4 regions of the Shewanella sp. MTB7 genome follow, and region 4 is predicted to be linked to each of the others. Evidence: predicted binding sites of a transcription regulator. Region 4 holds the regulator's gene; each other region holds the start of a gene.
The links. Region 4 encodes LexA, which represses DNA repair genes until DNA is damaged. Its sites were predicted from a motif close to TACTGTATNNNNATACAGTA; they were not measured.
Positions count from the first base shown of each region.

Region 1: a site for LexA is predicted at 5,323-5,342, ahead of HWQ47_RS10960 (acyl-homoserine-lactone synthase). Genes of this name have one in related genera too.
Region 2: a site for LexA is predicted at 2,269-2,288, ahead of cphA (cyanophycin synthetase). Genes of this name have one in related genera too.
Region 3: a site for LexA is predicted at 4,849-4,868, ahead of recN (DNA repair protein RecN). Genes of this name have one in related genera too.

Region 1 is NZ_CP085636.1:2,585,576-2,593,890, reverse strand. Features, by position in the region: gene luxB (luciferase subunit beta) at 61-1,044, opposite strand; gene luxA (luciferase subunit alpha) at 1,084-2,148, opposite strand; gene HWQ47_RS10970 (acyl transferase) at 2,186-3,112, opposite strand; gene luxC (long-chain-fatty-acyl-CoA reductase LuxC) at 3,129-4,568, opposite strand; gene HWQ47_RS10960 (acyl-homoserine-lactone synthase) at 4,694-5,275, opposite strand; gene HWQ47_RS10955 (LuxR family transcriptional regulator) at 5,509-6,258, shown strand; gene HWQ47_RS10950 (alpha/beta fold hydrolase) at 6,439-7,377, shown strand; gene HWQ47_RS10945 (hypothetical protein) at 7,599-7,946, opposite strand; gene HWQ47_RS10940 (hybrid sensor histidine kinase/response regulator) at 8,125-8,315, opposite strand, start outside.
Region 2 is NZ_CP085636.1:2,897,581-2,905,895, forward strand. Features, by position in the region: gene iadA (beta-aspartyl-peptidase) at 1-1,110, shown strand, start outside; gene HWQ47_RS12375 (cyanophycinase) at 1,192-2,013, shown strand; gene cphA (cyanophycin synthetase) at 2,448-5,264, shown strand; gene HWQ47_RS12385 (Mur ligase family protein) at 5,331-7,010, shown strand; gene HWQ47_RS12390 (DUF2897 family protein) at 7,104-7,376, opposite strand; gene kdsB (3-deoxy-manno-octulosonate cytidylyltransferase) at 7,432-8,169, opposite strand; gene kdnB (3-deoxy-alpha-D-manno-octulosonate 8-oxidase KdnB) at 8,234-8,315, opposite strand, start outside.
Region 3 is NZ_CP085636.1:4,413,229-4,421,543, reverse strand. Features, by position in the region: gene HWQ47_RS19180 (penicillin acylase family protein) at 1-2,046, shown strand, start outside; gene HWQ47_RS19175 (TorF family putative porin) at 2,129-2,971, opposite strand; gene recN (DNA repair protein RecN) at 3,165-4,826, opposite strand; gene HWQ47_RS19165 (AEC family transporter) at 4,986-5,963, opposite strand; gene HWQ47_RS19160 (hypothetical protein) at 6,102-6,338, opposite strand; gene HWQ47_RS19155 (YjaG family protein) at 6,349-6,954, opposite strand; gene barA (two-component sensor histidine kinase BarA) at 6,929-8,315, opposite strand, start outside.
Region 4 is NZ_CP085636.1:344,213-352,527, reverse strand. Features, by position in the region: gene HWQ47_RS01550 (GGDEF domain-containing protein) at 1-312, shown strand, start outside; gene mtr (tryptophan permease) at 421-1,677, opposite strand; gene plsB (glycerol-3-phosphate 1-O-acyltransferase PlsB) at 1,788-4,211, opposite strand; gene lexA (transcriptional repressor LexA) at 4,675-5,283, shown strand; gene HWQ47_RS01530 (cell division inhibitor SulA) at 5,280-5,792, shown strand; gene coxB (cytochrome c oxidase subunit II) at 6,226-7,791, shown strand; gene ctaD (cytochrome c oxidase subunit I) at 7,804-8,315, shown strand, end outside.

The DNA of each region.
Region 1 (8,315 bases), 2.2 Mb from region 4:
TAAAGCTTTAAATAGCGGCAGACAAATACATTCTTACCACTATTTAAAAACTAACAAATACTACGCCTTAATATTACTAGCAATTTTTTCATTTACCATATTAATCACACCTTTAATATCACAATGTTCTTTCATAGATTCAAATGATAACAAAATATTTTTAACACCAGTCTTATCAACGGCTAATTTAATAGGTGCATAATAATCATCATCAGTACCAATAGCATTCTCACTAATAATTGAATTTAATTTAGTAACATGATCAATATCTGGATATGTTTCTAAAATGTAATTCTTTAAATACTCCTTAGCCTCCTCACGAGCTACATTACCGTCAGAATTCAAATTAACAATAACCGTAAGTTGATGTTCCACACTTGAAGTATCAATGCCATGCTCCATAGCAACTTTATTATACAGCACTGCATAACTTTCTTTATCTACAAGACTATCATCCCATTTAAAAGTCAAAGGTAGTGCTTTCTTTGCTGCCCACTCAACGACACTTTTACTTGTTGCAGTAACATATTGTTTAGGACCTCCTTCACTAAAGCAATGTGGATTGATTGACACTTTTGGAAAATCATAAAAATCATTTTGAGGATGGCAATAGCCAGTCGTCAACGCATCATTAATGATGTCATAACAGGCTTCAAATTGTTGCTGTCGAGATGAACGTTGACGCTTGAAAAAATCCATCTCAAAGTCATTTTCACTATTACTGATACCAAGAATAAAACGACCTTCAGACATCTGATCTAATAAACTTGACTCCTCAGCTACACGCACTGGGTGATGAGTTGTAATCACTTGATTAAGAGAACCAATATGCAGTTTATTAGTCATCCCAAGTAAAAAACCTGCAGCTGTAATAGGAGAACCTATAATGCCGTTCTTAGAAAAGTGATGTTCATAGATGAAAACTGTATCGAAATGATATTCTTCAGAATCTACAAGAGAGACTGTATTAACCATATTATCTAAGGTTTCTTCTGACGTCATACCATCGAGCTGAAAATTGAGGAAAAACAATCCAAATTTCATAGTGTGTTCCTTACTATATTTAACTAAATATATTAATGATTAGCTAGGTTTTCTCAAAAAAGGAGCCACCTGAGTCATAAAGCGCCCCATAGAATCCACAATTTCATCTTCACTACCATTTGCTTCAAAACCACAGGTAATATTAGTGATTCCTGTGGCATCAATATCACGTTGTATAATGGTAATACACTCTTCAGGTGTACCTACAGGGTTAATTTCATAACTGTAATCAACACGCTTTCTACTATTTGTGTGACCTTTTAATACAAAATCTCGCCATTGACCTTTATGATAGTCATAACCACGAGTTTGGTTGCTATCATTGAATATATTGGTGGCATTAACATAAGAGTTATACCAATTAGCTAGGAAAGCACGGCATATTTCACGGGCCTTATTACTATCTTTATCAACAGAACATATAAATGTCATACAATGGTCAATCTTAGTAATATCATGACCATGCTCTGTCGCAATCTCATTATAAAGATCCATTTGTGCCTTTTTCTCGTTGGTTCCAATTATCCAACTAAGCACCATTGGCAATCCACGTTCAGCTAACCACTCCGTTGTACTGGCTGATTCAGCAGTCATACACGTTGCAATCTCCTTCGAATAAGCTGTTGGATAAACCTCAACTTCAGGAAATTCAATATGCTCTCCATCAGAGCTTACTCTTCCTGTCTTTACGCCATCTATGATCATTTTATGGAAGTTTTGAGTTATCCCACGTGAATTTTCCATGTTGACGCCAAATACTCGAAAATCTTTATGATACAAACCTCGGACAACGCCAAAGTTAAAGCGACCTTTAGACATTTGATCCAATAACAACACATCCTCTAATTGACGAACTGGATGAGCCGTAGGCAGTACTACGCCCATAGTTCCTACTTGCAATGTGCTAGTTCGGCCAAGTAGATTTGCTGCAGCAACAAAAAGGTTACCTGTAAGACCAAACTCTGTAAAATGGTGCTCAAGAGTCCAGTATGTATCGAAACCAAGCTCTTCCGAAGCAACACCAAGTCGAATAAAACGATCCATTACCTGTTTATGAGTCTCACCAGGTGGCTGATATGAAAAACAAATATTTCCGAACTTCATAATATTTTCCTTTATTTGATATCACGGGATATGGCTATTAATTCATCAACTCTAGAAATTCATTTTCAATTTTATTTTTTAATCTTCGCTCTTGTACTGTGACACTCGTTAACACTTCAAACCCTGGTTCGATAATTTCAACATTTAGATCTACTGATCCATTATCCAAAGATATTGCAGCCTTAGTCACTGATTGATAAAAATTTCTTAGTACTACAAGATTTTCACCTAAATCGTGGGAACTGCCAATTAAGGAGTAAAGTTTGCATTTTTTAGACGTAATACAACCCATCACCTCCAACACTTCAGATTGTTTAACCCAATCATCGTTATTAGCAGTAAATGCAATAAATGGAATGTTTAAATCTTTCATTTTACTTTTTGTTGACTCTAACGTGTCCCAATTATGTTTAAAACAATCAGTCACAAAAATTTTAGAGCCCAAATTATGACCTTCAAAATCTAGATCTTCAGGTAAGTCTTCAATATTTAATTGTAAGTAATCATACTTGAGTGATCTTTCTAATGTATCTCTCAAATTTACAACCCCAACAGCTGTCACTAAAAAAGATAAATCTACTTCACTTGCTATTTCATATGCAATACGAGCAGATAGGCTTGCAGCAATCAAACCTAACTTATTAATATTACGCCCCTTAAGCCATTCGATTACGATAAGCAAACTATCTTTACCAATCGACATTGAAAACTCATTAATATTTCCGCTACTCAAGCCAACATGATGAAGTGAGTCATAACGAATAACATGAAAACCATTGCTTGATAGATATTCAGCTAAACCTGCAAAATGATCCATTCTTCGAGCAAAACCTGAAGCGATAAGAATTGTATTATTCCTTAACTCAGTATTATCTTTTGGTAACGTCTCCCAAACTCTGATTTCTTTATCATTATCAAGATGAATAACATGATCTATCGCGAAGCAAAGACTTGAGCATTCCATATGATTTCCTTTTAAATTATGGGACAAAAACTAAAAACTTATCTTCTTGTAAATAACGTGTCTGTTCTATTCCTACAGCAACATCTTTTGTTGTATAATCAGATGGCCTCTCTTGAGATATATAATTAACTAAATGCTGAAGAGGGCGCATACCATCATGGGAACCACCGACTCTAAATATATTATTCATACCTGATTCAACGATACGCTGAACACCACGTTCAGCGAGTTGATCTCTATATTTAAATGAGGATTCCCATGGAGTTATCGAGACTGTTTGCGTAGTACTCCCATTAATAAAAGGAAGTATGTCAGATAATTCTGAGACATGATGAACATAGACAGAACGTGATAAAGGTTGACTACCGAGTGCATTTAAAGGTGATTCAACAATTAACCAACTTTGGTTTATCCCCTTTTTCACTTTATACCCTGCAAATAAACATTCTTTTTCTGTTAAACTAAAAACAGCTCTCTCATCAAAACTTTGAAAACCTTTTGGTAAAATATTCTCATAAAGAGTTAACTGTTTTTCAAGTTCATCAATAAATAAACTTATTTTATCTCCTATGTAATATACATTCTGGGTAGAAAAACATGCTTGCTGATCATAAAAGCAAATATCATGAGCTACACCCGTTGCCGCTATAATCATATCTTCTGGGTTATCCACAATACTGATGCTTTTCTTCGGACCAAACTTTAGAATGTTAATATTAGCTGGTGTATACTTAACAGCCCATTTAATAGCTTCATCTCCCCCCCAAGCCACCACAACGTCAGCATGTTTCATTATTATTTTTGGCAGAGAAATATCTTCATCATGCGACCAATACATCACCGACATAGAGCGAGTTATAGGGTGGTCAGCATCAGTGTCAATAAAGCTTGATATCAATGCCGTAGCGGTAAATGGATCTGCTGAAGATGTTTTAACAATGCACTCGTTTTTAGTTAAAATAGCCCTAAGAATAGAAGTCACTCCTGACAGAGGTACATTACCAGCCAATAAGTGCACAGACTTCCCCTTGGGAAATGCTTTAACATAGCACTCTCCTTGAGCAATCCATTCATCAATAATGTGCAGCGAGCCTAAGTCATATTTTACAATGTCATATAAAGCACTTTTGGAGCAAAGCAACATTGCAATCCAATTTGCTTCTAATTTTGCCATTTCACTTGAATACCCAAGGCACTGTTTTAAATTTCTAATATATGTTCGGCGACGAGCATACTCTTCACTCTTCCAACGCTGTCCAACAGTATATAGAAAATTAATTATTTGATTTAATGTTAGATTGATTTTTATTTTGCTTCCTATTAATAAATTAATATGATTACTATCAAGAACAGGAATGAAAACCTTCTGTTCATTACTTAATGTTAGCTCTTTAGTTTTTCCACCTACAACGTCTTGAATTACACCACCAATTATTATCGGAATACATTTTGTCATTGACAACCTCTTTATTTACATAATAGTTAACACCTAGATTCATTTACACCAACCACCTATTTAACTCCACATCGTCAATTCTAAGACTACACGACTATAAATATATAACCTTTAGCTTCACATTATTAATATATCACTGCTTTTTTAAAAATATCATTAACAGGCATAGATAACACAACTGATTTGGTTGAACCTAGTAAATGAACCTGTTGATCACCAATACGATGGCAAGGGATTTTAATTCGTTTCAAAAACCTTTCAATAGCTGTGGATGTCACTGAAACATATTCTTTTATCCCATTACTTATCGCATAAGTGTATATAGCTTCGAAAAGTTTCATTGTTATTTCACTACTTACCCCATTCATTGTTGAACTCTGTTTTTCAACCGCAAATCGACTTAACTCAACAATAGTAGGGTCATTAGGAACATCTTGATCACCAAGTAATTCTGAGAATACCGTTCTTAACATGTAGTCTCCGGTAGTAGGTAGTAAGCGCCAACAACCGTTAACTTTATCAGTATTATCGCAAGCGTATATATATTTAGCATCCGCATTATCATATTGGTCTGATTCAATACCTAGCCCTGAAGTTAATTCCCACTGCAATCTTAAAATAAATACTTGATAACGCAAGCGCAACAAACCAATATATTCTCTATCTGGAATAGTAAGGAACTCTGATTTTTTTATAATGATAGTCATACCACCTCCCTTTGGAAATCACTATAGCAATCATGAGTAATTCGTAACCCTGTATTATCTTACAGGGTTACGACACTGTTCTTATCAATACAGATCTTTACAAGGTTTACTTCCCACTACGACTTTAGTTTAATAATATAATATAAGCAGTTGTTAGCAATGCGGAACAGAGTGTAATGTGCTAGCATGACAAAAGACACACAATCTAAGTATATACATGAAATGGATTTTAAATGAATAATTTTGACATTGGCATGGTATTTGAAATTAACAATAAACTTCGTCAATCTGAAAGTAATAATGACATTAACTTATGTCTATCTGAGTTAACTTTATTTCTTCGTTGTGAATATTTTCTATTTGTTATAGTAAACCCAACATCTATGATTAAAACAGACTTATTTATTTTAGATAACTACCCTAAACATTGGAAGGAATACTATAATAATGAAAACCTAATTAAGCATGATCCTGTTCTTGATTATTGTATATCGAATTATTCACCCATAATTTGGAGTATGCTAAAACAACACAATAATATAAAAAAAGAACAAAATGTAATAGAGCAGGCAAAAAGTGTCGGTTTATTTTCAGGGTTTAGCTTTCCTATACATACCAAGAACCAAGGTTTTGGATTAATCAGTTTTGCTAATTCAAAACATGCAAAATCATTAAACACTATATGTTCAAATGCTTATATTTGCGTCCCATTAATCATTCCAGAATTATTAGATAGTTATCAAAGAGTTAATAAGAATATTGATAAAGTTTGTACGTATTTAACACAAAGGGAAAAAGAGTGTTTAGCTTGGATTTGTGAAGGTAAAACCACCTGGGAAATATCTAAAATACTGGATCGTTCAGAAAGAACGATTTCTTTTCATCTTACTAATTTACAAGCCAAACTTGGTACTAACAATCGCTGTCAAAGTGTCTCAAAATCGATCTTAACAGGAATAATTAATCCATTTTCCTCATCATAGTCTGCGGCAATGATCATATCTAAAGAGCTTAATTCATCATCAGGATAGCGCTCTTAAAGCAAGCCATATCTTCTACATTATCAAGCTCACAGTAAATACTATGCTACTGTAACAATAGTGATAGTTTCACACTCTTTAGTTTAGCGTAGGAAAACGTGTCACTTTTAATAGGAGAACTTCATGTTTTGGTTTTTTATATCTACATTCATGCTAATACTGCTAATTGCCTTAATCTTTGTCTATTTTATCCCCTCATACCTATATCGATTAATAACTTACATCATCCGTTATTTCTCTGGATTCAACCGTAAACATATCACTCTACTTGGTGAGCATTATGTTTATCTAGATAACGTAATGATAAGCAACAAAATAAACGATAAACCAATACTCCTTATGCTCCATGGCTTTACCGCAAACAAGGATAACTGGCTGCAAATGTCGTTATTTTTAAATAAAAAATATCGAATCATTGCATTGGATTTACTTGGGCATGGAGAGAGTGATTCACCGTTTGATGCCGACTACAGTGTCGAAGCGCAGGTTAAACGTGTCCATTTGTTTGTTACCAAAATCCAACTAGCCCCTTTTCATATACTTGGCAGTTCTATGGGAGGACAGATTGCTGCAACCTATGCAGCCCTATTTCCCAAGGAAGTTCTATCGGTCACTTTATTTGATAATGCAGGTATCGATAGCCCAATTAAGAGCGATATGTTTCGTGATTTGGCTTCGAACCGTCCCAATCCATTGATTGATTGCACAAATCCGATTGAATACTTTAACTACACTTTCTATAAGTCAACTCATATCCCAAAATTTCTAAAGCAAACACACTTGGCACTTCAGGCACATAAAAAACGATTACATCACAAGATATTTAATGATTTTCACCATAATGATCTTCTCCCTTACTTAAATAGAATTCAAGTTCCGGTACTGATTATATGGGGTGAGAAAGACAGAATTTTAGACAAAAGTGCCCTGGATAAGATTTGTCCATTACTCAATAATGTTCAAGTAATATTACTTAAAAACACAGGTCACCTCCCTATGATTGAATCCCCAAAAAAGAGTGCTGTTTTATTTAATCACTTTGTTGAACAACTTAAAAATTAAACTCGAAACAAGTCTAGGGCGAAAAAGTCTTAGCATTCAAAATCTATTTATCATCGCTAAACGCAGGTAAACATCAGAAAAGTAACATAAAACTTTTTATGACGTTGCACACCCGTTATGTGGAGTAATTTGAGAGTCTTAAGTCTAACAACCTCCTACTTACTATCATTAAAGTTTAGTAGGAGGCATAGATATAGATCATTAACGATGGGAAATTTGATTTATGACGCGTTCACTTTTACAAAGTCACTTTCGCGCGCAAATTGAATAGCTTGGTCACATAATTTAATTTGTTGCTCAGTACTCGCTGATTGAAACTTAGCCATGTGCTCATCTAGTTGCTCACTGGTCTCTTTTGACATTATCATTGCATCAATACCAGCATTTTGATGTGCCTTCATCGACTGACTCACGATAGTGCCCTCCATTTGCATTTCATTTTCACTGTAAACTGTTGTACAGAACATTAAACTTGCCATGCCAAGCGCTGTGTCTGTGTCAAGATTTTTAGCAGATGCTGGAGCCAGAAATAAACTGGTAATTAGACCAACTAGTAATATTTTTTTCATTTCGATAAATCCTATTTATTCTATCAATATAGCTTTATCTAAATGATATTACATAGTATTTTTAGTATGTGTGACGCTGCGCTAAGTTAGCCATTAACAATTTGTTTTTGTGTTGTTTATCACAATTCATTCAACCAATTTATAATTAACATAGTAATTTAAGCCACTTTAAGACCCGCTAATATCTATGTTCAAGGGGAAAAGTGATGATAACTTCAGTTCCTTCGCCAACTTGGCTGCTGCAGGACACTTCACCCTTAAGTACATGAGTAGCTAAGTTAAACACGATATACAAGCCTAAACCACTCGCTCCAGTCCCCCTACTTGTGGTAAAAAAAGGTTCAAATACCATGCCCAAGGTTTCAGCTT
Region 2 (8,315 bases), 2.6 Mb from region 4:
CAAGGAATAATGTGTCTGCTTATTGGTGGAGGTCGAATTCTATACATGGGTAAGGATATCCCGACGTTAAGCCAAAATTTGGGTGTTAATGAGGTCGATTTACAAGGGCGAATGTTAGTACCAGGCTTTATCGATGGTCATGCTCATATTTGTGGTGGTGGAGGAGAGTCAGGTTTTTCCACTCGAGTCCCTCCAGTGCCATTGTCTGAGTTTACTTTGGCAGGTGTTACTACTGTGGTGGGGTTGTTGGGTACCGATGATATTAGCCGTTCTACTGAGTCACTAGTTTCGCAAGTATATGGGTTAAGAGAAGAGGGGCTTTCTGCGTATTGTTATACGGGGGGATACCATCTACCACCAACGACACTGACAGGTTCGGTAAAATCAGACATTGTTTACATTGAGCCCGTTATTGGTGTTGGAGAGCTCGCCATTAGCGATCACCGCTCAAGCCAACCTACGTTGAATGAGTTATTGAAAGTTGCTGCAGATGCACATGTTGCAAGATTAATGACGAATAAGGCGGGAGTCTTACATTTACATTTAGGGGATGGAGAACGTGGATTGTCATTAGTACGAGATGCATTAACGGGATCAGAAATACCTGCTCGTACTTTTAATCCAACCCATGTTAACCGTAAGCGAGAACTCTTTGAAGAGGCATGTGAATTGACGACGCGTGGCTGTTGGATTGATGTTACAGCTTTTGAGACTGGCGATGTGGGCTATGAACCTGAAGTTGCATTAACGCGTTATATTGAAAGTGATTATCCACAGGAGAAACTGACCATTAGCTCAGACGGTGGTGGTTGCTTGCCTGACTTTGATTGTCATGGTCATTTAGTTAAGTTAGATTTTGGCAAATCATCTTCAATGACTGATGTGTTTAGACAATTACTTATGTCAGGTTATTCACCTGAGAAAGTATTGCCATTTTTCAGCACAAATGTTGCACAACTTTTACAGTTTAAAAATAAGGGAATGCTTGCACAAGGTATGGATGCCGATATAGTAGTATTTAATGATGATTTGTCAGTTAGCCATGTGATGGCAAAGGGAGATTGGCATATTTTTGAAACCGTACTTTGCCGAAAGGGGATGTTTGAATAACATTTAACTGTTGTTTTTATAACCGTAACCAAGATGAAAGGTTGCCAATAATTATAAATATAAAATAGAGAATAATAAACTATGTGTCCTTCCCCTGCTCATCACAGTCATTCTCGTGGCTATGTGATCCCAATCGGCGGCGCCGAAGAAAAGATCAACAATCCAGATATATTAAAAAAGTTTATAGAATTATGTGGTGGCAAAGATGCCAATATCGTTATTATTCCAACCGCGTCTAAGTTGGAAGATACAGGTGAACGATATGAAAAGTTATTTGAAGAATTGGGCGCGGGTTATACATATTCATTGCCAATCACAAAAAGAACTGATGCAAAAAATGAAGACTTGCTGCAACATTTAGAAGAGGCTACGGGTATCTTTATCACAGGGGGGAATCAGTTAAGATTATCGACAATCCTTGGAGGAACACCTGTTGCGCAAACAATTCGCAGGCAAAATGCTCAGGGAACCCATGTTGCAGGTACTTCTGCAGGTGCTGCAATAATTTCTCAACATATGATCATAGGTGGTAGTTCTGGTATTGTACCAACAAAAGACGGCGTAAATCTCGCGCCTGGATTAGGCCTTAATAATCAATTGGTTATCGATCAACATTTTAATCAAAGGAATCGCTTATCTCGCCTATTAAGTGCGGTTTCGTATAATCCTTTCTTAATTGGTATTGGTTTAGATGAGGATACTGCGGCATTTATCAATGCAGATAATGTTTTTGAAGTTGTCGGTAGTGGCTCAGTCACGGTCATTGATCCCTCTGATTGTGATCATTCTTCGATGGCTGAAGCGAGTCGAGGCGATGTTATTACTATCGTCAATGTTAAGTTGCACATTTTGTCAGCTGGTTCGCACTTTGATATCAATAATAAAGTGGCCATGCTAGATTAATTCATTCTTAAAATAAGCTTTTAAATTGGTTTATTAGCTTATCTTTATCTCTGTTAAATCTTTCTTATCCCATCCTGAAAGTTACATTTCTCTCGTTCTCAACGAAGATGTTTGATTTTTACCTCATCGAAAAAATAGATCATGATAAAAATTAAATTCGTTAATGATAAAGGGCATTTAGGATATAAAGCTCTAAAAACACTCATGGTATCGCTTACTCTAATGCTTTGATATATATAGTAATTAATCACATGCTGCTGTATAGTTAATTAGTTGTTTGCAAATCCTATTTTCTGCGCTAATTTAGTTATCTAACAATAAAACTCTGACGCTAGAAATGTATATTTTTTCATGGTCGTTAGGGGGATTAACTCTTAGTGGGATAATAATCTGAGAAATTCTCTGTCTCTTTTTTTTCTATGTAGGAAATAAAAATGAAAATATCTACGACCAATATATTTGTAGGCCCTAATGTTTATGCCAACTTTCCCGTTATGCGATATGAACTAAATTTAGGTTGTTTGGAAAACTGGCCATCTATGAAATTGGGTGAACATTTTGTATCTGCATTACTGGATGCCATTCCTACATTGCAGTCTCATGGTTGTTCTTATGGAGAGGAAGGTGGGTTTATACGACGCTTGAGAGAAGATGATGGCACCTGGATGGGGCATATTTGGGAGCATGTGGCGATTGAACTGCAAAACTTAGCAGGCTCAGATGTAAGTTTTGGTAAAACCCGCTCACTACCTGAAAACGGGCATTATTGGGTTGTGTACGAATACAAACATAAAGATGTTGGTAGAGAGGCTGGAATACTGGCACAAACCCTTTTAATTTCATTACTCCCTGAGTCGTTACAAAAAGAGTTAGTCACAAAAATAGAGGCTGATTTTGATTTTAAAGATGAGCTTGAATCTTTTATCAGAATGGCGCAACGAAAAGAGTTTGGTCCTAGCACGGGGTCGTTAATAAAGGCCGCCGAAGAGCGAAACATCCCTTGGTTACGATTGAATCAATATAGTCTAGTGCAATTAGGTCATGGTAAGTATCAACAACGTATTCAAGCAACAATAACGAGTGAAACTAAACATATCGCTGTTGAGTTATCCTGTGATAAAGAAGATACGCATAATTTATTAAATGATCTCGGTTTACCCGTTCCTCAGCAAATGATGATCTATGGTAAAACCCAAGCAATTAGAGCGGCTAAACGTATCGGTTACCCTGTGGTGTTAAAGCCTTTGAATGCGAATCATGGTCGTGGGGTTAGTATCAATCTAAACAGTGAAGCCGAAGTCGAAAAAGGTTTTGTTCATGCAAGTGAACATGGTACAAGCCGAGCTGTTTTAGTCGAGAGTTTTGTCACTGGTTTCGATCACCGAATGCTTGTCGTTAACAATGAGTTAGTGGCAGTGGCAAAACGCGTTCCGGGGCATGTTAAAGGTGACGGTGAGTTAACAATAAGCCAACTCGTTGATCAAGTGAATGAAGATCCTCTTCGTGGCATTGGTCATGAAAAAGTGCTGACACGACTAGAGCTCGATTTACAGGCAAATGGCTTGATTGAAAAGTCAGGTTACACTCCTGAAAGTATTTTAGAAAAGGATCAAATATTTTTCTTACGATCTACTGCAAATCTATCTACAGGTGGAACGGCAATAGATGTAACGGATATTGTGCATCCTGATAACCGAGAAATGGCAGTTAGAGCAATCAAGGCTATCGGTTTAGACGTCGGTGGCGTGGACTTTTTAACGGACGATATTAGTAAATCATATAAAGATATTGGTGGTGCCATTGTTGAATGTAATGCGGCGCCAGGTTTTAGAATGCACGTGGCACCAAGCGAAGGAAAATCACGTGATGTTTCTGGAAAAGTGATGGATATGTTGTTCCCTGCAGGGCAAAGATCGCGTATTCCAGTAGCGGCGATTACGGGGACAAATGGTAAAACAACCACATCTCGTATGTTAGCCAATATTGCTAAAGTAGCGGGATACACCACAGGGATGACCTCAACTGACGGTGTTTACATCGATGGACGTTTGAGTGTGAAAGGCGACATGACCGGCCCTAAATCAGCGCAAATAGTATTACGCGATCCAAGTGTCGATTTTGCTGTGTTAGAAACCGCTCGTGGGGGCATTGTTAAACGAGGTCTAGGCTATCACGAATCGGATGTCTCCTGTTGTATCAATGTTACCGCAGACCATTTAGGCTCCCGCGGTATTGATACTGTTCAGCAACTGGCTAATGTTAAAAGAATCGTCGTTGAAGTGGCTAAGGATACGGCCGTTTTAAATGCTGATGATAAATACTGCCTAGAGATGGCTGATTATTGTAAAGCGAAACACATCTGTTATGTCACTATGGACTCAGGTCATGGATTGGTGCGTGAACATATCAGAAATGGCGGTAAGGCCGTGGTACTTGAAAAAGGCATTAACGGTGACATGATTACCTTCTATGATAACGGCGCCCACATTCCATTACTTTGGACTCATTTAATCCCCTCTACCATGGAAGGTAAAGCACTTCATAATGTTCAAAACGCCATGTTTGCGGCAGCGATGGCCTATGCGTTCAATATCTCACTGGACCACATTAGCCAAGGCTTACGGACATTTACTAACTCCTTCTATCAAGCCCCTGGTCGGATGAATGTTTTTGACGAGCATCCATTTAAAGTGATTTTGGATTACGCCCATAACCCCGCCGCGATAAAAGCGATAACAGACTTGGCGATGCGACTTGATGTTAAAGGTAAGCGTCGTATTGTGATGGCGATGCCGGGTGATCGCCGGGATGAAGATATTATTGAAGCTGCCAGAATCTGTGCAACAGGCTTTGATGAATTTATCTGTAAAGCTGATGATGATCGTCGTCGAAGAGGCTTTGATGAAGTGCCTAAAATGTTACAACAGAGTTTGTTGGCTGCTGGCGTCACTGCGGATCAAATCCAGATTATTCCAAGTGAAATTGAAGCGGTTGAATTCGTACTTAGTGTCAGTGAACCGGGTGATTTGGTCATTGTTTTAGGTGACAATATTACCCGATGTTGGAAACAAATTGTTCATTTCGGAGATGATGGACAAACACGTAACATTAATGAAAAACCATCGTCTGATTACGCTGAAATATTATTCGAACCAGTTGAGCATGCTTTCCTTTTAGAGGAAGGGCAAAGATTGGTGAAAGATGAACGAGGTGTGCGTATTGTCACCCAACATGATGAAGAAGCAGATTAGAAGCATCTTGGTTTAGGCATCATACTTGATGCCTAATTTTGTGATAACGACATTAGAAATAAGTCTATGATAATACTAAATTTTGAAGAAGTTCGTCGCATTACTGGACCTAATTTATTATCTCTACAGCCGGGAGCTCTCATCGATGTTTATTTCGACGGTGTTAGCCATGAAGCTGTTTGGCAGTGCTGGCAACAGCAGATGTCTGAAATATTTGACTTGTTAGGTTGGCAGCAAGAAAGTCTCTATTATCGGAATTTTAGTGGTGGGATGAACTTATCCATTTCAGCCCCTATTGATGCGTTATATACTGCATGTCAAGCTGTCCAGCTTGCATGGCTGTTAAGTGAGGCACAATTGCTATCACTTCCTTTCCCTGATAAAAAAATTAAGTTCAACGAATTAGAAAGTAATCTTGCTGATGAAGTGAACCCTGAGCTTTTGGCGCTAATACTAGTAGCCAATGAAAAGGGGGTTAGTTACTTGGTTGATGATGACTATTTTTCACTCGGGACGGGAAAAACTTGTCAAGTTTGGCCCGTCACTGACTTACCTGAGATAGTCAGCATTGACTGGTCGAGTTATCAAAAAGTTCCGGCAGCTTTTATTACTGGCACCAATGGTAAATCAACCAGTGTTCGCCTAGCATCGACAATCGCACGATGTGCAGGTTTACGAGCAGGAGTCACTTCTACAGATTTTATTAGAGTGGGGGAGACCATTTTAGACACAGGTGACTATTCAGGCCCTGGCGGTGCGCGCATATTATTGCGTCACCCTGAAACAGAGATAGCCTTTTTAGAAGTGGCTCGAGGAGGGTTATTGAGACGTGGCTTACCGGTTTGCGATAATCAAGCAGCCTTGATAACCAATATTGCGGCCGATCATTTAGGTCAGTATGGCATCAATACCGTGCCTGAATTGGCTGAAGCTAAGTTTATTGTCGATAAGGGATTAACTGCTGCTGGTGTACTGGTTCTGAATGCCGATGATGGTGAGTTGGTAAGGCTAAGTGCCACTACAAAACACACTATTTGCTGGTTTAGCATGGATAAATATAATTCACTTATTCAAGCTAATATGGTGAGTGGCCATACCGTTGTATTTTTCCATGAGCAACATATCCATATTGTAAATGCAGAACATTCGTTTTCTGTCGCAGTAAGTGAGATTGCGATGACGTTCAACGGTACAGCTATCTATAATATACGTAACGCGATGGGGGTTATGGGTTTGTGCTGTGTGCTCGGACTGGATGAAGATGCCATATTAAAAGGGTTAAAAGAGTTTGGCAGTGATCCCTATGACAACCCTGGGCGAGGTAATCGTTATCAGTATAACGGCGCTGAGGTGATTGTTGATTTTGCTCATAATCAACATAGTATGAATGCCGTGATTGAAATGGCGAAAATGATCCCAGCGAAACGTCGGCTTGTTATGTTCAGCCATGCCGGTGATAGAAGCGATCAAGAGATGATGGAATTAACCGATGAAGTGGCCAAATTTGAAGCGGATGAATACATTGTTGCTGAACTGGAGTCATATCTACGAGGACGTGAACTAGGTGAAATCCCTGCTTTAGTTAAAACTCATCTGTTTGACATTGATGTTGCTGCAGATCAGATCACTATTTGTGACAGTCCATTAGCTGGCGCTAAGTATGCACTGACTAAAATAGAAAAAGGCGATGTCGTGTTGTTATTTGCATTAGATAAGCGGGATGAAATTCATCGATTATTAGTATGAATTAATAAAAAAGACCAAAAGAAGCGCTTCTTTTGGTCTTTTTTATCTGAATACTATACCCACTCCATGAGCAGGTATAGTTAGAACACTGCTTCACCAAAATCCATCAGAGTCTTTATCGTCATCCTTTTTGGAAGGCGTTGATGATTGAGCTTTCTGTGAATTTGGTTCATCTTGACTCGGTTGAAGGCTTTCGTCTGACTGCTTATCCGAATGACCAGTACCAGCACTCTTGCTAATCGTTTTCTTATGGTCTTTACCAAATTGTGTCATCTTAAATTTGGCACTGTATTTAAGGACTGCAAGATTACTAACGACGACTCCTAACACCAATATGATGATGAGCCAGGTTTCGAGATCTGTCATGAACAGTCCTTTAGTTTGAATATATTAATCATAGTCTAACTGATTATCGGCTAGATTAGTCGACGGCTAAACGAGCTTCACAAATACGAATGTCTTCTGGGGTATCGACTTCAGGAAAATCAAAAGCACTGATGGCTATTTTGATCTTGTGACCGTGTTCCAGCGCCCTAAGTTGCTCTAGTTTTTCTAGCTCTTCTAAACGACCTAGTGGCAATTTTGCAAAAGTAGAGATAAAACTACGTGTATAAGCGTAGATCCCTAAATGCTTATAAACTGGATGATCATTATTGTCACGGCCAAAAGGAATTCTGGCACGCGAAAAATACAGAGCATTATAGTTATTATCAAACACAACTTTTACATGGTTTGGATTATCAAGTTCTGACTCTTTAGTAATTTCGACAGCGAGTGTCGCCATACTAAACTCACCAGGATGGCGCTCAAAAAGGCTGATAAGTTGTTCAATCGCGATCGGGTCAATCAAAGGTTGATCGCCCTGCACATTAATGACGATATCGTCATCGTTAAGTTCTAGCTGTTGAATTGCATCATCGATGCGATCGGTTCCGGATGCAGCCTCTGGATCTGTCATTACCACTTTTCCGCCGAAGGATTCAACAGCATCTTTGATACGTATATCATCGGTTGCGACATAGATAGCGCTTAGGCCTTTTGCCAAAGATGCACGTTCATAGACGTGTTGGATCATTGGCTTACCGTTAATCGGCGCCAAAGGCTTGCCTGGAAAACGGCTTGAGCCATAGCGAGCAGGGATTAACAGAGTTACGTTCATTGGTTATACCTATATTTACAAATAGAAAAGGGACTCATTTTGAGTCCCTTATTATAAACTGTAATTAGATGCGGCGAAATAGAGTCGTTAACATCTCGTCAGTGACTTTTTCTTCCCAGCCTTCACCATAGACGTTATCCCAAAGT
Region 3 (8,315 bases), 2.3 Mb from region 4:
AATGCAGCTGGTGAACTATCAGAAATATTTGGCAGCAAGGCGCTTAGTGTTGATAAGGGACATCGCTTTCATCAATTTAGAAAACGGGCTGAGACGATAGTGGCCAGGATGCCAATAGCTCAGAAAATGTTGCTGCAGGCTTATGCTAATGGCGTTAATGCCGCGTTGGCAGAGCAAAACCTCAATTCATTTGAATATTTACTGACAAATTCTAAACCTAGATCATGGGTACCTGCCGATAGCTTGCTCGTTATTTTTAGCATGTATTTGGACCTTCAAGGGAGAACCCCGACAAGAGACATGGTGTTAACCCAAATTGAACAGCTGTATGGCAAAGATATGTTGGCTTTTGTCACACAAAACAGTCCCCATCAAGCAGCACTTGATGGGAGTCAACTCCCCACCGACAAGTTTGAAATTCCCAACCTTTCATTTAAGAATTTAATGGCTTCCAAGGTTACATCCATCGAGGAAGATCTTGATGTCGGCAGTAATAATTGGGCTGTAACAGGATCCTTAACAACATCAGGAAAAGGCATGCTATCTGATGATATGCATCTCTCGTTTGCGGTGCCTATTATCTGGTATCGGGCTCAGTTGAACTACAAGAGTCAAATAGGGAAAGTGGTTAAACAAAATCAAGTGACTGGCGTCTCTTTGCCCGGAACACCTGCTATTGTGGTGGGGACGAATGGTCAGGTTGCCTGGGGATTCACTAATGCTTATATTGATACCGCTGATTGGATTATATTGGATGATGGGCAGGTGATTTCGACCGAAATAGAATTAATTGAATTGCGAGATTCAACCGTTGAGTTTCCGATTGAGATATCGAAATATGGCCCCGTTAAGCGAATTAATGGGCAAGCGTATGGGTTGTCTTGGGTGGCGCATCATGATTATGCTGTGGACATGGAGTTAATGGGACTAGAAGCGGTCGACAATGTTATGCAAGGGTTAACACTGGCGACAGAAATAGGGATCCCGGTACAGAATATGTTGCTGGTCGACAGTCAGGGGAATGCAGGCTGGAAGCCTGCTGGTGCAGTGCCATCGAGAACCAATCCGAGTAACAAAGCTCAGCTACCTTATCAATTTCAAGACGTTATGTGGCGAGAGAATGAGGCTAACTTCCCCCAAGTTGTTAACCCTGACATCAGTCGATTATGGTCGGCAAACTCAAGGGTTATGTCGGCAGATGAATCGACTCGATTTGGTGATGGTGGTTATGCACTAGGCGCTAGATCTCAGCAAATTCGAGACAGGCTATTTGAAGCTGAAGATTTTAATGAACAAGACTTTTTAACGCTACAGTTAGATAACGAAGCAAGATTTCTTATCCCCTGGCATCAATTCTTAATTAGCTTACTCTCAACTCAGCCAACGCGTTTCGCAAAAGATATTCAATATCTGAGAGACTGGCAGCAGTGTGCTTGTGCAGACTCTGTCGGTTATACCTTGGTGAGAACGTTTAGAAACCAGCTTATTGATACTAGTTTTTCGCCAATTGAAACTGGGCTCAATGAGCTAAATTTGAGTCTATCTGTGGTTAAACGCTATTTGGAACCCGCTATTTGGCAATTGGTTGTTGAACAACCAGTTGATTGGTTACCTGTTGAATTTAGTTCATGGAATGAGTTTATTATCTCTATTTATCAAGACTCGGTGATGACACTATTGGCTAAACACAGCAATAGGGCTGATTTAGCCGACTTACAATGGGGCGAGGTGAATAAGTTAGAAATAAAACATCCATTTAGCCGACAACTGCCATTGTTGAGTCGCTTTTTAGATATGCCAAGTCAAGTTGGATTCGGGGATACTTTTATGCCGGCGGTTCAACAGAGTTCATTTGGTGCCTCTCAACGTTTTATCGTTCAACCAGGTTCGGAGGTGAGTGGCATCATGATGATACCTGGTGGTCAGTCTGGTCATCCGTTATCAGATTATTATCGTTCGGGTTTTGATGATTATGCAAATAATGTGAGCACAGCTTTGTTACCCAGTGACACTGTACATAAAATCACGATTAAGGCCATTCACTAGATTTTAGAGCTCGTCAGTGTGAAGGTAAGAGGGTCGAGCTAAAATAATGGTGCTCCTAGTATTGGCCACAAAATGGCTTATTTCAGAAGACCCAGGTGACTTTGGCATAGTAGGAGCCTTTAGCTATTTCACCAAACAGTTCTTTGCCAGCTTTATCTGTTCCATTGTAAGCGACACAAGCCATAATGGGTCCTATTGGGATGCTCAAACCAAGATTATAATATAGGTAGGCTTTGCCAAGTGCATCTTGAGTATTCCAGTGGCCAAGCTGAAGATCAAGCGTGAGGCTGGTGTCCCATATTGGAATGGATTTATTATATTCGACTCGATATGCCTTATCTTGGCTCAAATCGCCCAAAATATCATTTAAGGTATGACTAAAAGATAGTTGGCCATATGGACTATATAGGTCGAATATGAGTTCAGTAAAATCCAAATTAATCCCTTTATTTGTACCTTGGATTAGGTATTGATATAAAGTCATCGATAGAACAACTTCTTTACTGAATCCATACCGATAACCAGCATACAGATCCGTTTCCAGATTTTCACCCGCATCATAGGGGCTGGAATCATCGATGAAATTGAATGTTGATAAAAATGTCCCTGCATATAATCCATTGCCAACATCAATTCCTGCATGGATCTGCACCGCGGGATCTTTTTGAGTCAGGGATACGCCATAAGCCCTGTGATCGGTCGTAATCGCTGCATGACCAAAATAACTTGAGTTAGCGTCGCTATATGTAGGTAAAAAAAACAAACTGCTTAGGATAATGAGTAATGTATAGATATAAGCTGTTCTAGAGTTTGAAAGCTGTTGGGGAGCAAGACAAAAATGAGTGCGTTCATAAGTTGAAGTTTTAGTATCATTTATCATTTTGCGAGGGAGGAGCCTCGACCAAGTGCTCAGTAAATAATTCATATCCCTTGCCTCTTTACTCTAAGTGGAGTTTCCTGATTAATAACCACTTACTTACTGTATGAGTGAGTATTAGTCTTAGAATATAGAACATAGATTTGCCTATATCCAATTAGCGCAAAGGAAAAGTGATAAAGAGTGAACCGCAGCGGGCAAAGGTCATGCCCGCTCTTTAAGAGGAATGAGCTGAGATAGTTTAACTGTGTAAAAGCTCTTTAGCATTGGCTAAAGTATTACTGGTGATTACGTCTCCACCGAGTAACCTGGCAAGCTCTTTGACACGCTGTAACTTGTCTAAAGAGATCATCGATGTCTCGGTTTTTCCAGCCTTAGTGTGCTTGTTGACAAACATATGTTGATGACCGTTACCTGCAACCTGAGGCAGATGAGTGACACAAAATACCTGTGTTGAATCACCTAAAGTGCGAAGCATACGTCCTACAACGGCCGCGGTAGGGCCGGAAATTCCCACATCGACTTCATCAAAAATCAAGGTTGGTGTCGATACTTTCTTTGCTGTGATCACTTGAATGCCAAGCCCAATTCGGGAAAGCTCACCACCAGATGCAACTTTAGAGATAGCTTGCATGGGTTGTCCAGGGTTTGTTGATACCTGGAACTCTATGCTGTCGCATCCATTAGGTGAGAGCAGTTCTTCGTTAAAAGAGACTGTGATGCAGAATTTACCCTTTGGCATACTGAGTTCATGTATCGACTGGGTTACTTTCTTATCTAATTCTTTAGCGTAACGGTTCCGGCTTTGACTTAACTTTCTTGCATGGGTTAAGTAGCTTTCTTTGTTGGCTTTTACTTGCTCTTCTAGTTGTTTTAAAGCACCTTCATCTGAGTCTAAGGAGCTTAGTTCTGCCAGTAACTCTTGATGATGATCATAAAGGGCACAAGGTAGAACTTGATGCTTACGTGATAGCTGCATCAGTTTTGAGAGTCTTTGTTCAAGTTGCTCAAAATGCTCTGGATCCAGTTCTAACTTATCTAAGTAGTGCTCAATTTCACTGCTACTTTCCTGAATTTGAATCAGTGCATCATTAAGCATATTGACGATGCTTTTGAAATCAGGATCGTAGGACTCAAGTTCTTGAGCTTGAGTGATACCCGTGTTTATGAGTGACTCAACACTGCCTTGATCATTTTCCTGTAAGATAAACAGTTGGTTTTTACAGGCTTGAACAAGCGCCGTGCCATTGGCAAGTTTTTTATGTTCGGCTTCAATCTCTTCAAATTCACCTTTATTTAGTGCAAATTCATTGAGTTCTTCAACTTGATATTGCAACAATTGTTTACGTGCTATGCGTTCATGTTGAGTCTGTTGAAGCGTCTTTAGTTCTTTTTCGATTAACTTACAACGTTGATAGCCAGAGGAGACGGTTTCAAGTAACAGCCTGTGGTTAGCATAGCTATCTAATAAAGTAAGTTGGTGCTCACTTTTAAGCATGGCATGATGGGCATGTTGACCATGAATTCCAATTAATAGTTGACCGAGATTCTTAATCTGGGCGAGAGGAACTGGGTTACCATTAATATAGGCTCTTGAGCGTCCATCACTGTTGATCGTTCGCCTAAGAATACACTCTTGATCCAGTTCAAGGTCATTATCTTCAAGCCAACGTTTAGCTAAGGGAACATCATCTAATGAAAATCTTGCACTTACCTCTGCTTTCGTCGCGCCAGATCTAACTGTACTGGCATCGGCACGATTGCCCAAACATAAGCCTAACGCATCAATTGCAATCGATTTACCCGCACCGGTTTCACCCGTGATGCTGGTCATTCCAGGCTTAAAATCCAGTTCAAGAAATCGAACGATGGCAAAATTATTAATGCTGAGTTGGCAAAGCATGATGAGACACCCTTACTTTAGGTACTGTGTTTATGAACAGTATATACTGATTTTATATACAGTAAAGTGTTGTGTGAAAAATAACCTTGCGTTACCTGTGAATACTGCTGTTTAAGCATTTAAATCACTTAAATATTAATGTGTTATCTATCGATATTTTTAATGTAAAAATTGATCTATTAAAGGCAAGGTTACAATACTTAATATTGTGCCTAGCATAATTGCTTGTGCACTTATCATCACTTTAATCTGATACCTTTCAGCTAACAGATACACACTCGCTGCCGTTGGAAGAGAAGCCAGTAATACTCCCATGACGAAGTAATCCCCCTTAATTCCGAACGCTGATAATAAAATATAGGCCAGTGCGGGTTGAATGAACAATTTAGCAAAGTTTATCCAGCTCAGCTCTATAATTTGGTTGAACACACTGGATTTCATGTTGTAGCTGTCTTGGCTACCGCTTGCTTTAGCGAGCACCATGCCGATAGCAAAGAGCGCACAAGGGCTGGATGTCATGCCTATCTGTTTTAACATAATAGAGAGGGGTTCGAATAATTCAAACTTGAAGGCGGACAATAGTACACCGATAGCGCTGCCAATTACGACCGGGTTCTTGATTAAAGAGAGAATGATAATCAGCAGTGCTGACTGTTTCTTACCTTGTTTTCCTTTCCTCTTCTCTTGATATAATTCGATAACGACAAGGACTAAGGCAAAAACGATCACCGAGAGTAAACTGGCAATAGCAGCGGCGGCTAGGGCTGATTGTTGCCCCGGAAATAGCATGGATAATAATGGGATACCGATAAAAGCTGTATTACCGAATGTGGTGTTGAGTGCTCTTAATGCGGCTAGATCTGCACGACCTTTATTGGTGATATGTGATACCAGCATAACCAGTAGGTAGGTGATTAGCATCGCTAAGCTGTATCCTGCAATAAAGCCCCATTGTAGTATCTCATCGATAGGAGTTTGTGCTAGTGCGATAAGCATGATTGCAGGAAAGGCCACGTAATACACATATTGGTTCAGTACCATATCGGTGTCGGGTGGCAAAAGTCTAAGTTTCTGTACTAGTGAACCTAATATCATCATGGCGAGCACAGCAAACAGAGGGGTTAAAATTGGTGACATTAAATACCGTTCCAAGTTGGCGTCATACCTAGCTAAAGTACCATAACAGATGGGAGGTGAACTATGTCCTAGCTACAATTAGGGAGATAAATTAAAAAGAGACATGACTGGAGTTAACCTTGTCTCTTTTTGGACTATTTATTTAACAGTGTGACGACGTGAGAGAGGACGTTTGATTACTGAAACGGTTTCTACTTGGGTCTGGGTTGCCATTCTATTTAGCGGTAAAACACCCAGTTCACGATAGAAATTAATCTGTCTTCTAAGCTCAAACAAGGAACCCGTTCGACATTGGCCGCTTATTGAAAGCGTCCAAGTATCAGTTAATCCCTTTGCATTCGTTAAAATAAAGCCTTGATAAATTAACTTACGCATAATTAAAAGGTTAGCCTTCTTGCATACCTATACCAATATTGGATACCCCTGCATCGATAATATCTTTGCGCAAGGATTTTATGAACTCAGCATTGAGTTTAGGGTTATCTTCAATAAGCGTTAACAAGCTCTCTTGCAGTGCTTTCTCATCGAGCATAACTTCATGATTGAAGATGTAGTCATCGAACGCATCTTCATCGAGATCTACATCTGAGATGGCTTCAATGTAATTTGCCACAGTACTGGATGACAATTTACTAATATTGACAATATCTTCTTCAATTTTACTTTGAAGTGCACTTAAGAGCGCAATCAAAGCTGTGGTTGCATCCATGGCAGGATAAACACCATATACATCAAAATTAGCCGGATCTGGGGTGATAAGCTCCAGTCTTTCTAAGTAAATATCAATATTAAGTTTTAGCTTTGAATCATAGCTTGATTGCCATAACAGGTTTAGTACCGTGTCTAATACCTGAGGGTCACCAAACTCACAGACTTCGGAGAAAAGTTTATAGTTGGGTAGCATGCGTTGACATAAGGCAATAGCAAACACTTTTTTCTGCTGAAAATCTAATGCTTTTACTCGTTTAAAGAAGCCTAGTTTGGTTGTCATCTATTACGTCCGTTGATAACTGTGATATCACTTGAATTGCGGCTGATTCTACCTTAGTTAGCTCGTCAAGTAACTCAAGTATTTCAGGTTCGACATCGGCAACTGCAGAGTCATCTTTTAAATATGACTCAATCTGCTGGCAAAGCTTCTGTGCCGTAGGTACGCCGCAATAACAGCATGCTCCGTGGAGTTTATGTATAGATGAGAGCATCGACTCCAGATTAAACTCCTCTAGTGCTGTTTTTATCAGCTCTGTGGTTTCAGGAATAGAGGCTACTAACATTTTAAGCATATCCAATGCTAAATCTTGTTTTTGGTTCGCTTGTGCTAAACACAGTTCCCAATTAAGGGTAAAGGGATCGAAATGGGTAAATTTAGGTCGCGTCTTCCAACGATGAATAACACTCTTAAGTGCAGCTTCATCAATAGGTTTGGGCAGGTAACCGTCCATTCCACTTCGTTGAATAAGCTCTCTCTCTTCGGCAATAGCATGAGCTGTTACGGCAATAATGGGAGTGTTGCGGTTTAAGGATTGCTGACGTATCTGCTTAGTCGCGTTGATCCCGTCTGTGCCTGGCATTTGAATATCCATAAATATAAGATCAAAACTACGTTCCTGAGCGACCTTAACCGCGCCTTTGCCATTGTTTATCACAGTAACTTGAGTGACAAGTTCCTTTAGTAGCGTATCAATTAGCTTAAGGTTTGCAGGGTTGTCATCGACGGCAAGTACGCTCAATGCCTCTCTGGCGACGGGTTCGGCTTGGCTATGAACTACATGTTGGTATGAGCTATCGGTATCAGGCTTAGGATCAATAAGTATTTTAGCTAATGTATTTGTGCCTACTGGTGCGGGGAAAATCTTATCAACGGAACCAAATATTATGTGTAAGTTTTGTTCATTGGTACCAGAAAGGAAGATTAAGTAATGGCAAGAGGCTTTAATTATCTTTAACTGTTCTGAGGAGTCTTTATTTGGGTTTAACCCCTTACAGCTGACGACACCATAATCATATATGGTAGAGTTTTGCCTTATATGTACTTCGAGCTGTGTCGATGAATGCAGGTTTGTGACTCTCATGCCCCAATGGTCGAACTGTCTTGCCAAGGCATTATTAGACAGCTCTCTAGGCTCTACTAATAATACGGTTTTGTTCAGGAGTTTCTTTGTAGGTAAAAACTGACCAACCGGGTATTGGCTTGTTTCTAGTGGCAAGGTAAAACTAAAGGTGGATCCAATGTTAGCTTCGGATTGACAACTAATCTGTCCCCCCATTCGATTTACTAAGCGCTTGGTGATAATCAAGCCAAGACCGGTACCACCGAATCGACGCGAGATTGAGGTGTCTGCTTGTCCAAAA
Region 4 (8,315 bases):
CGTTATGGTGGAGAGGAGTTCACTATCGTCTTTTCCCGCAAAGACACCTCATCGGTATTAGCCCATCTTGAAGAGGTACGCCAAGCAATAGAAGAATACGATATCGTACTGCGCGATGAGAAACGTAAAAAGCAAACGAAGTCAAAGCGCAACCAAGCCCATAGCAAAAATGATAAGAAAATTGTGGGAGTCACCATCTCGATAGGAGTAGCCGAACATCAAAATGGTGAGAGCTTCGATCAAACAATGAAACAGGCTGACTTAGCCCTATATAAAGCTAAAAAGAAGGGCCGAAATCAGATCTGTGCTTGATAGCATTAGTTTGCCAAAACCATTCTGAGTAGATCACTTTCTTATACTGATTACTATGATACAAAAAAGCCCTCACAAAGAGGGCTCTTGGTTCAAACATGACTTTAATTAACCATAAACAGGTAACATATCGGCCATTGCTAAGAGGTGACAGGCACCAGTGATAACGCCGAACATCATCACTATAGCAATCACCAGATTACCACCTGGCACTTTAAAACTAGTCGCATCAGGAAACAGCTTTCTGATCCGATACGCCATCATAGCTGGAACGATAGCAGTCCAAATTGTCGCTGCAAGCGCTGCAAAACCAATAGCCACCAAGAAACCGTTAGGGAATAGTAGACCAAGTATTGTTGGGGGTAAAAAGGTCACCGCCGCCGTTTTAAAGCGTCCAGTCCTAGACTCGTCAAAACCAAAAAGGTCAGCAAGAAAATCGAACAAACCTAAGGTCACACCAAGAAATGAAGAGGCGACGGCCAAGTTAGCAAAAATGGTCAACATACTCGTTAACCAACTACTGCTCATGACATCCGATAGTGCAGACACTAACACGCCCATATTACCGCCTTGAGCAATAATACCGACAAAATCACTGCGAGCAATATTTCCCATGGTTGCCACTAACCAGCAGACATAGATAACAAAGGCTATCAAGGTGCCAATAACAATGGCTTTAATAATAGTATTGGGATCTTTACCGTAATATTTAACTAGACTTGGTACATTGCCATGATAACCAAAACTTACCAGACCAAATGGGAGTGCTGCCAACATATAAGGCAGATATGAATCTTCTCCACTTGGCATAAACAGTTTTGTGGTATCAATATCAATAAGCAGATCACCTATCGCTAGGAAGAAGGTAATGATCATCCCACCTAGCATCACCGTTGTGATCCTATCGACAGCCTTAGTACTGATAAAAACGATAAACGCCAAGCCCAATGCAAATACTAAACCTGCAACACTTTGTGGCAACTCAATACCTGAAGCTTGCAGACTATGGTTAACGATTGAGCCACCACCGCTGATGTAAGCATAGGCAAGAATATAGAGGACAAAAGCGATAGATAACCCATTCACAATCCTCCAAAAATTACCTAACGTTTCACGCGTCAAAGTGTCAAAACTAGTACCAGGTTCGAAATGAAGATTAGTCTCAAGCAGTAATAAACCTGACACTAACATACAAAACCAAACCCCTAGCATCATAAGAATTGAGTAGCTAAACCACATACCCGCACCGACAACGGGCAGAGAAAACATACCTGCACCGACAGCAGTACCCGCAATAATCATCGCGCCACCAAGCAACGACTTACTAGCAACCTTATCTTTGGCTGCATTCATATGATTGGCCATATAACCCTATTTCTCCAAGTTTGAACTATGACCAGTAATTGTCAGTATCATTATGTGTAAATCTAACTCAACGAACTTTCTCAACACTCGCTTATCTTTGGCTGCACTCATCAAGCAGATCTCTCCGCAGCGACACTATCAACAATGGTTTGCCTAACAGAAGCTCTTAATAAACCATTGGCGTGAGCCCTAATCCTCTGAACGTCAGCTTTATTGCCATTATCCTTTAAATACCCAAGATCTTTTAACTTAACGCTCAAGGTTCTATACAAATTTTTATCATAGAACTCAGGTGCAGTAATTCCATGCAAGGCACCTAACCGCTTGGCTAATCTATGACTTTCAGCCTCAAGAGCTGAACGTTCCATCTCTGGAAAATCAGCAAGCAGGTTAAAGATGATAGCGTAACGCTGCAGCGTTTCACTAACAGTCCCTGCAAGCAGTAACAACTGATTAATCTGAGTCTCAATAACAGTAAAACCTGCGTCTTCTGTGATCAAGTTCTGTTCAATAAACAGATCGAGTATCTGCTCAACTAATCGAGCCGTATCCTTTACTCCCATGAACAGTTCAGCCTGAAGCAGAGGGTAGAAATCAGCAATAATATCGATAATTTCAGCTCTGGTTATCCGTTCATGTTGAGTCAAACAGCTAGCAACAAGTGAAGGAGTGATCATAAGGTGAATAATATTATTACGGTAATAGGTCATCGCGATCGAGATACTCTCATCGATTGAGATAATATCACCTAATGGATCGCTCTCCAGCTGAAACTTCTTAAGCTCCAAACCCTGTGTAACTAGCTGCTTACCATCACCTTCAACAACTGAAGTATATGAAGTGTATGGTAGGTCTTTTAGCAATTTAAGATACAGATCCAGTTGCTTTTCAAGCTGAGTTCTTTCTAAAGCATTCTGCTCAGAGGCTAACAAAACTAAGCTGGTCAGGGTCACTGAACTCACTGCTGCTGCATCGTTAATATTGGTCATCACTTGATTCGCAAGCGTGTTCACCACTGGTGTCAACCAAGTTGGTCTCTGCTCAGGATCGTTAGCGATCTCTTCACGCCAACCAGGAACCTGTTCATTGAGAAAGTTATGTAATGTGATCGGTTTGCCAAAGTTGACATAGCCTTGGCCAAAATTACCCAGCTTGCGTAAAGCCCCAACAAGCTGCCAAACAGACTCTTTCTTTTTCTTCTTACCACTTAACTCTTTATGGTAGGTTGCCACTTCCATCACATGATCATAACCAAGATAGACTGGCACAAGTGTTACAGGGCGTTCCATACCGCGCAGCACACTATTCAGTGTCATAGCGATCATCCCGGTCTTAGGAGCAAGTAGGCGTCCAGTGCGAGAACGACCACCTTCGGTGAAGTACTCAACCGAATAGCCTTTTGTAAATAGTTGATCCAAATATTCACGGAAAACAGCGGTATACAACTTGTTCCCCCTAAAACTACGACGAATGAAGAATGCACCACCTCGACGGAACATAGGACCTGCAGGCCAGAAATTTAGGTTAATACCGGCAGCGATGTGCGGCGGCACCATACCTTGATAATAGAGAATATAAGAGAGCAGCAGGTAATCCATATGGCTACGGTGACAAGGAACATAGATGATTTCATGACCATCATGGTGCAACTGCCTGATCTGCTCAGCACCTTTGATATTGATCCCTTTATACAGCTTATTCCATAACCAGGTTAGAAAACGTTCTGCAATACGCACTAGACTGTCTGAATAGTCCGCCGCTATTTCATCAAGATACTCCATCGCTTTTGATCTAGCTTCAACTTCGGAGATCTTCTTGCTGGCAGCTTCCTCTTGGATCGCTTTCTTTAAGGTGTCAGAGTTAATCAAGGCATGAAAAAGTGCTTGCCTCTTAGGTAAAACCGGGCCTGTCATCACTTTACGCTGACGACTAAAATGCACTCGTGCTACCCGCGCAAGTTTTTGAGCAATACGTTTGTCTGTGCCATGTTCATCGGCCATATAACGGATCGACACAGAGTTAGAAAACTGTACAAAGTTATGTCGACCTAAAAATAAGATCATCAAGCATTTACGCAACCAGGTTGGATTTTCACGTTCAAGCACCGCGGCTTTCATGGTGTCATCTTCTTTACCCGGCGTTCTTCCCCAATAAAGACTCACTGGTACGAGTTGTATATCCAGATCTGGGCTATTTTTATGCGCCTTTAATAGACCCATAAAACTGCTCATAAAGAATTCGTTACTCTTCCTTTTACCCATTAGAGGCTTAGCCCCTTCTAAGCAAACGACTCTTGGAGTCGATTCCCCCTCAACCACAAGCGGATCATAAGGACTAGGCAAACCTAACTCACCGGTGATCTCACTGAGCGCAGCGATATCACTTAGAGATTCAGTTTTCATAACGTAAACCAAGGGCTTTTCAGGATCTAAATTAAGATCTTTAAAAGGTTCATGAGGCACGACAATAGTGTGCACCAACTTTTTCTGAAGCCAGCGTAGTGATTTAAACCAAAGAGAGTCTTGTTTGGACATTATTCTTATGCAATGTGTTTTATTTAATAACTGCATAGAGTACCAGATATTGAATAATTCCACCAAAATTAGCTAGCCCTATATCTGAGTGCCAACTGAAGTTATGTATATATGAGTTCCATATTGATGATTGATGACTTCACGGCTTTCATACAGCAGTCCCTGAATATACCCAAGCTACTTAGAAATGCAGGATTCAGTGAGAACTTAATGTGCTTTAGGCAAGATATTGATTGTTGGTAATGGTTGTTCCCTTGGCAAAATCAATAACGCAGAATAAAGTGCACTCTAGATTACAATAGTAACCCATCAACGAAAGCTTTGCGCAAGCCCACTTCGTTGTTGCATCAGCCTAAATAAAGAGTAAAAAGAAAGAGAAAAATAGATAAAATGTGGTTAATACTTGCACTGCACAAGATACTGTATATACTGACAGTTACTGTATAGAAAGACAGGATCACCCATGAGACCATTGACACCACGACAAGCTGAAATTCTTGAACTAATTAAGTGCAATATTGCCGAGACAGGTATGCCTCCTACCCGTGCAGAGATTGCCAAACGTTTGGGTTTTAAAAGCGCCAACGCCGCAGAGGAACATCTAAAGGCCTTAGCTAAGAAAGGCTGTATTGAGATTATTCCTGGCACATCTCGTGGTATCAGGTTAACTCAGGTAGAAGAACCCGGTCTACCTTTGATAGGGCAAGTCGCCGCTGGTGAGCCTATTTTAGCCCAAGAGCATGTAGAGCAGCACTACCAAGTTGATCCAAACATGTTCCACCCCAGTGCTGACTTTCTACTTAGGGTACGTGGTGATAGCATGAAAAACATCGGTATCCTAGAAGGCGATCTTCTTGCCGTTCACAAATCTACTCAGGCAAGAAACGGTCAAATCGTTGTTGCTCGAGTTGAAGATGATGTCACCGTTAAACGTTTCGAGAAAAAGGGCAACACTGTTTATCTTCACGCTGAAAATGAAGATTATAAACCGATAGTCGTTGATCTCACTAACCAAAGCCTAAATATCGAAGGATTGGCAGTCGGTGTTATCCGCAACGGAGGTTGGCAATGAATAGATTAATCGGTAACGGTCCTAGACACCCTGGACTATGGTTAGATCACGAAAATCAGTATTCGAATCAGTTACGATCAAGCACTATTTCGACGGTGGCAACCCACACCCATGGACGCGATGAGTTACGACAGGTAAGTGCTCAACTTGCCACATTAAGTCTCCAAGGACAGTGGATCGTGTTAATCAGCCCACCAAATATTGGTTACAAACAGGTGTTAGCAGAAGCAGGAGTTAGGATGAACCGAGTCCTACTCGTCCATGCCAAAGATGAAGTCGAAACACTCTGGGCGATGGAAAAAGCACTAACAAGCGGCACATCAAGTGCAGTACTGTGTTGGACTCAATCTTTAGATGCACGTGATAGTCGCCGCCTGCAAATTGTTGCTAAAAGTGCCAGAGCTTTAGGTATTGTGATTGAAGATGCTAATGCCGGTTTGCAAATAGAAGCGCATAACCACGTACTCGATTCCACTATAAAACCAAGTTTGTTCGGCTCTGTTCACTAAATACAGCCAATAAATAATAAGCTAATAAACTGACTTCAAGCCCCTTATTGGGGCTTTTTTGTATCGAATTATTTTTAAAATAAAGAAAAAGTGATCTTGATCAATATTTCAACACCAAGTAGGTTAGAGATATAACAACGATAATTTGTTATATCCAAACGATTTAGTCGTCTGCAAAGTAAATCAATTCACAGTGATATAACTGCATTGTTTTGCCTAGATGAAATCGGATCAGATATAGCCAGTAGTTGGTACAAATGTGGTTATCCTGGCAGCAAACAACAAGACTGCTTACTTTTTACAATAAAAAAGTAAAACCACTAATGTACTTTGAAGTCATCGTTGCTTTGTTGGGAACTTGAAGAGTTTGCATAGAGCAGAGACTTACTGTGTGACTCTTCTTTGTCTTATATTTTGACAGAGGAGAAGTCTAGTGAAGAAAGTGTTGTATTGTTTTTTGGCGTTGCTGTTTACGCCATCCATGTTGGCATCAGAGATGCCCTTGAATATGACTCAAGGGGTCACCGATATCAGTGGTCAGGTTTATAACCTCCACATGATTATCCTATATATCTGCTGCGCCATCGGGTTCCTGGTTTTTGGTGTCATGATCTACTCCATGATCAACCACAGAAAATCCAAGGGAGCGATTGCCTCCAATTTTCATGAAAGTACAAAAGTCGAAATAGCGTGGACAATTATACCTTTCATCATCCTCATTTTAATGGCTATCCCTGCTACTAAAACATTGATTGCCATGGAAGACTCCTCCGATGCCGATATAACAATTAAGGTCACCGGATCCCAATGGAAATGGCATTACAGCTATTTCGATCAAGATATTGAATTTTACAGTTTACTCTCGACTCCAAGAGCACAGATTGAAGGAACGGAAGCTAAGGGAGTAAATTACCTCCTTGAAGTCGACAAGCCTTTAGTGCTGCCCATCAATAAAAAAGTACGTTTCTTGATGACCTCTGATGATGTTATCCACTCTTGGTGGGTACCCGCTTTCGCCGTCAAAAAAGATGCAAACCCAGGATTTATTAATGAAGCTTGGACTCGTATTGATAAGCCCGGTGTTTATCGCGGCCAATGTGCTGAGCTATGTGGTAAAGATCATGGCTTTATGCCCATTGTTGTTGAAGCTCTTACCGAAGCTGATTTTGATATTTGGTTAGCTGCACAGAAAAATGCAGCGAGTAATGCAGCCGCCGAAGCACAAGCCGCACTATCTCAAACCTTAAGCATGGAAGATCTCATGGCTCAAGGAGAACAAGTGTATATGGCTCGCTGTGCTGCATGTCACCAGCCCAACGGTGCAGGCCTACCTGGCGTGTTCCCTTCCCTTATTGGCAGTCCCATTATTAAAGGCGCTGTCTCTGGTCATCTCGATATGGTCTTAAATGGTAAACCTGGTACTGCTATGCAGGCATTTGCTAAACAGCTAACAGCAACAGAAATTGCCGCCGTAGTGACGTTTGAACGTAATGCTTGGGGCAATGATTCAGGTGATGCAGTTCAAGCATCGGATGTCAGCTCGGCGAGTTCAAGTGCTGCAGCGTCAAGCGAGTCAAACACCGACATTCCAGTGACCTTATCTGAGACAGAACCTGCTAATACAAGTGTGATTGGTGCTGTAATTGATGACGTTAAAGAAGATCTAGAAGAAGTTGATTTGTCAGACTTAACCATGAATGAGCTTATGACTCTAGGTGAAAGAGTGTATATGACCAACTGTGTTGCTTGTCATCAAGCAGCAGGAACAGGCCTACCAGGTGCTTTCCCCTCATTAGTGAACAGTCCTGTCATTACTGGGACTGTAACGGGTCATCTTGACATGGTTATGAATGGCAAACCCGGCACTGCAATGCAGGCATTCGGAAAACAACTGACGGCGCAAGAGATTGCAGCCGTGATCACTTACGAACGAAACGCATGGGATAACAATACAGGCGATATGGTTCAGGCGGCTGATATTATTCAGCACGGCCAATAGGGGGGAGGCGCAATGACTAGTTTAACGCACGAAGAACATGACAAAGTTGAGCCAGAACTCAATGAAGCAGATCATCATGATGAACATCATGAACCACTACCAAGCGGTATCAAACGCTGGCTTTTTACGACTAACCACAAAGACATAGGCACACTCTACCTTTGGTTCAGCTTCATCATGTTCCTGACGGGTGGCGCTATGGCAATGGTTATTCGAGCTGAACTCTTTCAGCCCGGGTTGCAACTTATCGAGCCTAATTTTTTCAATCAGATGACCACGGTCCACGGGCTGATAATGGTATTTGGCGCGGTGATGCCCGCTTTCACCGGATTAGCTAACTGGCTAATTCCGATGATGATTGGCGCTCCAGATATGGCTCTTCCCAGAATGAATAACTGGAGTTTCTGGATTTTACCTTTTGCCTTTGCCATCTTATTGAGCTCGCTCTTTATGGAAGGTGGTGGACCCAACTTTGGTTGGACCTTCTACGCTCCACTGTCGACAGCATATAGTCCGGATAGTAC